DNA from 2 places in the Colwellia sp. MB02u-10 genome. Region 2 is predicted to be linked to the other one. Evidence: predicted binding sites of a transcription regulator. Region 2 holds the regulator's gene; the other holds the start of a gene.
What was found. Region 2 encodes FliA, which starts transcription of late flagellar genes. Its sites were predicted from a motif close to CTAAAGNTNNNNNNNNNNNNGCCGATA; they were not measured.
Positions count from the first base shown of each region.

Region 1: pomA (flagellar motor protein PomA) is a predicted target of FliA. The motif match lies at 1,001-1,027, and genes of this name have one in related genera.

Region 1 covers NZ_JACGVK010000124.1:25,785-28,194, forward strand. The annotation lists gene ispA ((2E,6E)-farnesyl diphosphate synthase) at 1-643, opposite strand, end outside; gene xseB (exodeoxyribonuclease VII small subunit) at 636-890, opposite strand; gene pomA (flagellar motor protein PomA) at 1,127-1,891, shown strand; gene H4J59_RS12555 (flagellar motor protein MotB) at 1,904-2,410, shown strand, end outside.
Region 2 covers NZ_JACGVK010000105.1:23,254-25,663, forward strand. The annotation lists gene H4J59_RS05760 (protein phosphatase CheZ) at 1-274, opposite strand, end outside; gene cheY (chemotaxis response regulator CheY) at 304-687, opposite strand; gene H4J59_RS05770 (RNA polymerase sigma factor FliA) at 740-1,456, opposite strand; gene H4J59_RS05775 (MinD/ParA family protein) at 1,749-2,410, opposite strand, start outside.

The sequences.
Region 1 (2,410 bases), on a different contig from region 2:
CAAGCTTAGCATAAAGGGCTAATTGTTCTTTGTCATATAGCGTGGCTTTATTGCTACATTCTGCGGCCATTTTTACCGAAGCTTCAAGTAAAGCGCCGGTTTTTAACGAGTGTAAATTTTCTAATGCGGCCAGTGAAATAGCTTTATCAGTGGCGGCTAAATCTAATGCTTGGCCACCACACATGCCTTGATAACCGGCGGCATTGACAAGGTGGCGTAATAAATTAATGCGCTTAGTGTCCACAGCCTCAGAAAACTCATGGTTGGCAATAATATCAAACGCTAGCGTTTGCAAACTATCACCAGCAAGAATAGCGGTCGCTTCATCAAAAGCTTTATGACAAGTGGGTTGGCCGCGACGCAAATCATCGTCGTCCATTGCCGGTAAGTCATCATGCAACAGTGAATAAGCATGAATGCACTCTATGGCAGCTGCTACACCGTCAATATCACTTTGCGTGGCGTCTAATGTTGCCCCGGTAATATAAGCTAAATATGGCCGCATACGCTTACCCCCAATGAGTAAGCCGTAGCGCATAGCGGCTAATAACTTTTCATCGTTAAGTGTTAAGCTTGCAAGCTTTTTACTGAGATAATCATTAATGCGCGTTTGCACATCATCAATATGGGCGAGTTTAGTCACGGATGTTAGTCTCATCGGTATTAAATTTTTCTAATGGCGCTTGGCCGTTTTTTTCCAGCAAAATATTAATTTGCTGTTCGGCACCTTTAAGTTTTTCTTGATTATGCTGGCTCAGGTGCAGGCCACGTTCAAATAAGGCCATTGAGTCTTCAAGGTTAAGATCACCTTGCTCTAAATTTTTCACAATGGTTTCTAATTCAACTAATGATTCTTCAAAGCTTAAGTTTTCAATTTTTTTTCTGGCCATGGACTTTTTTTTTGCGTGATATGAACTCTAGGCGCAAACTTACCTTAGCTAGGGCGCGGGGTCAATTAATGATGAATTGCTGCTGATAGCGATAATATTGATATTAGCTTCTTAAGTTATTGACAATATGGGCGATAACACAGGTATAACGAAAAATATAAGTATTCGCGTCAGACCTATTCATCAGGTATTATCAGCCTAATGAGTATATCTAAGAAAATTTATCGGAGGCATTTGTGGATTTAGCAACATTAATAGGCATAGTCGGTGCAATAGGGTTACTGGTTATGGCGATGTTACTCGCTGGCGACATTAGCATGTTTTTAGATACTCAGTCGGTGATTATTGTCTTTGGTGGTTCGATTTTTGTTGTTTTATCCAATTATAATTTAGGCCAGTTCTTTGGTATTGGAAAAATTATTGGTAAATCCTTCATGTTTAAATTGGAAACACCAGAAGAGTTAATTGAAAAGTCAGTAGAAATGGCTGATGCAGCTCGTAAAGGTGGTTTTTTAGCCCTAGAGGAAGCTGAAATTTCAAATGCTTTTATGCAAAAGGGTGTCGATATGTTGGTTGATGGCCATGATGCTGATGTTGTGCGAACCACGATGCAAAAAGATATCGACCTTACGACCGAACGTCATGAAACCGGCTCAAACATGATGATGGCCCTAGCCGATGTTGCACCCGCTATGGGCATGATAGGCACCTTGATTGGTTTGGTTGCTATGTTATCTAATATGGATGACCCAAAAGCAATTGGTCCGGCCATGGCGGTCGCATTGCTAACAACCTTATACGGTGCATTTTTGGCGAATGTTATTGCGATACCTATCGCGTCTAAATTAAAATTACGTTTAGCAGAAGAAAAAATGAATCAAGAACTGGTGCTTGATGCCGTTTTAGGTATTCAGGATGGTCAAAATCCACGTGTTATTGAAGGCTTGCTAAAGAGCTACCTTGCTGAAGGTAAGCGCGCTGTTAATACAACTGAAGAGTAGGGGGAGTCAATTATGGCAGATAAATGTAAATGCCCACCCCCAGGGTTACCGGCATGGATGGGCACATTTGCCGACTTAATGTCGCTATTGATGTGTTTTTTCGTCTTACTTTTATCATTTTCTGAAATGGACGTATTAAAGTTTAAGCAAATTGCGGGCTCAATGAAATTTGCCTTTGGTGTACAAAATAAAATAGAAGTAAAAGACATCCCTAAAGGCACCAGTATTATTGCTCAGGAATTTCGCCCAGGTAAACCTGAACCAACCCCGATTGAAGTTATTCAACAACAAACGATGGAAATGACCCAACAAATGTTGGAATTTCAAGCAGGTGATGAAACCTCCGCCGGTGGTCGACAAGAGCAACGCGGCACCCAACGCGGTGGTCAATCACAAAACACTGCAGATGCCACCTCAACACCGGCATCACAACAAGCTAGAGATAAACTAGAGCAAGCGTCTCAAGAGCAAGTTAATGATCTAGTGAAAAAAATAGCGGAGCAATTAGAAAAACAAATT
Region 2 (2,410 bases):
CTTCGGTACGATCAATAACAAAATTCAATCTTTCTTTAGCGTCTGGAATGTCCGCAGTCGCTAAATCATTCAAACGTGAATCAAAATGAAAGTTATTCAATGAATTATGCAATTCGCGAGTTAACTTACCTATTTCTTCAAACAATGCAGTTTGAACTGGATTTTGAATTTCTGCAATTAACTCATCCGCTTTGTTTTGCTGATCTGCCTCAAGGTATTTAACCAACAATTTAGCCTGCTCTAAAGAAACATGGATACTAGTATATTTACTCATATAACAGCCTTGTGTAAAAAAGTTGGTGACTAACCAAGACGTTGGAAGATTTTATCAAGCTTGGCGCTTAACGTTGCAGCCGTAAAAGGTTTAACGATATAACCATTAACTCCGGCTTGAGCTGCCATGACGATTTGATCTTTCTTCGCTTCTGCAGTCACCATCAATACCGGAATATGAGATAATTTTTCATCCGCTCTAATGGCTTTAAGTAAATCTATCCCTTGCATAACCGGCATATTCCAATCGGTAACAACAAAATCAAAATCACCAGTTTTAAGCATTGGCAGCGCGGTATTACCATCATCTGCTTCTGATATATTGGTGAAACCTAAGTCGCGTAACAAGTTTTTAATTATACGTCTCATCGTTGAAAAATCGTCAACAACAAGCACTTTCATATTTTTTTCCAAGACACCCTCCGGTGATAGCATTTAAAATTTTACAATATTTTTAATATTCTACTTAACTTTGCCACGATTGCATACGAGCTTTTAATCTATGCATCGCTTGACTGTGTATTTGACTTACCCGTGATTCGCTCACATCCAGTACTTGGCCTATTTCTCTAAGGTTTAGCTCTTCGTCATAATACAAAGACAGTACTAAAGCTTCACGCTCGGGTAAAGAAGAAATACACTCGGCTAATGACTTTTTAAAGAAACTCTGTTCAATGTTAGCGTAAGGTTCATCTTGCTGATGACTGTGGGCTATTTCAATCACATCGTCACTAACACCTAAATCATCAAGACCGAGAATTTTCCCTGAACTCACGTCATTAAGTATTTGATGGTATTCATTGATTGAAATTTCAAGTTGTTCAGCAACTTCAACATCGGTAACATCGCGGCCATATTGCGCTTCTAAGCTTTTGATGGCTTCGCTGATCATACGACTATTTTTATGCACTGAGCGGGGAACCCAGTCACCGCGACGAATTTCATCAAGCATGGCACCACGAATACGAATACCCGCGAAAGTTTCAAAGCTAGCACCTTTGCTATTATCAAAATTATTTGACGCCTCAAGTAAGCCTATCATGCCTGATTGAATAAGGTCATCAACCAAAACACTGGCCGGTAGTCGGGCAAGTAAATGATAAGCAATGCGCTTCACCAGTACTGTGTGTCGCTCCAGCAAAGCCGATTTATCAACACTATAAGTATGTACTTTTAACACGATAACTCACTTGTTAGTTAAATAGGGCCTGTAGATTTTTCATTGTAGTCTCGGCTATAGGTCACGTTTCAGTTAACAAGGCGACAGGAGTATTAGGTAGATATGCTAGTTTTCACTTGTCAACGGTATTAGCTAAAAATTAACTATAGACATTTAACCGGCGATAAAAAATCTACACTATTGGCATAGCTAAAGCTTGCTTAACTCATGCCAAAAAAAACACCACAGATTGTTCAATTGCAACCCTGCTTGTAGTTATGTCCATACATAACTACAAGCTAAAAGCTCAACAGCTTTAGTGTTCTAGTAATTGCTCAATAAAGAATTCTAAATGCCCAGAGGCTTGTTGTGGCACTGGCCAGCTAACAATATTTTTGGCAAGAGCTTTAAGGCCAATTGACGCTGGCGAGTTAGGATATGCCTCGACAATCGCTTGTTGTTTTCTAACAGATTTACGAATATTTTCATCATAAGGTATAACGGCAACCAGCTCTAAAGTGACATCCAAAAATCTGTCAGTGACTTTCGCTAATTTCGCAAATAAATTTTTACCTTCATTCGGGGTGCGCACCATATTTGCCACCACTTTAAACTTGAATAACCCGTGATCTCGGCTTAACAATTTCATTAAGGCATAACAGTCAGTAATTGAGGTGGGTTCGTCACACACGACTAATAAAACATCTTGTGATGCACGGCAAAAACTTAATACCATATCTGAGATACCTGCAGCGGTATCAACAATTAAAATGTCAAATTTGGTTTGCATATCACTGAAAGCACGAATAAGCCCGGCATGCTCAGCTGGGGTTAAATCCACCATAGATTGAGTGCCTGATGTCGCAGGAATAATATTAATGCCGGCAGGACCTTGAATAATAATATCATCCAATTCACATTCGCCCGATAGCACATGCGACAGGTTACGTTTTACGCGCAAACCTAGCATAACATCAA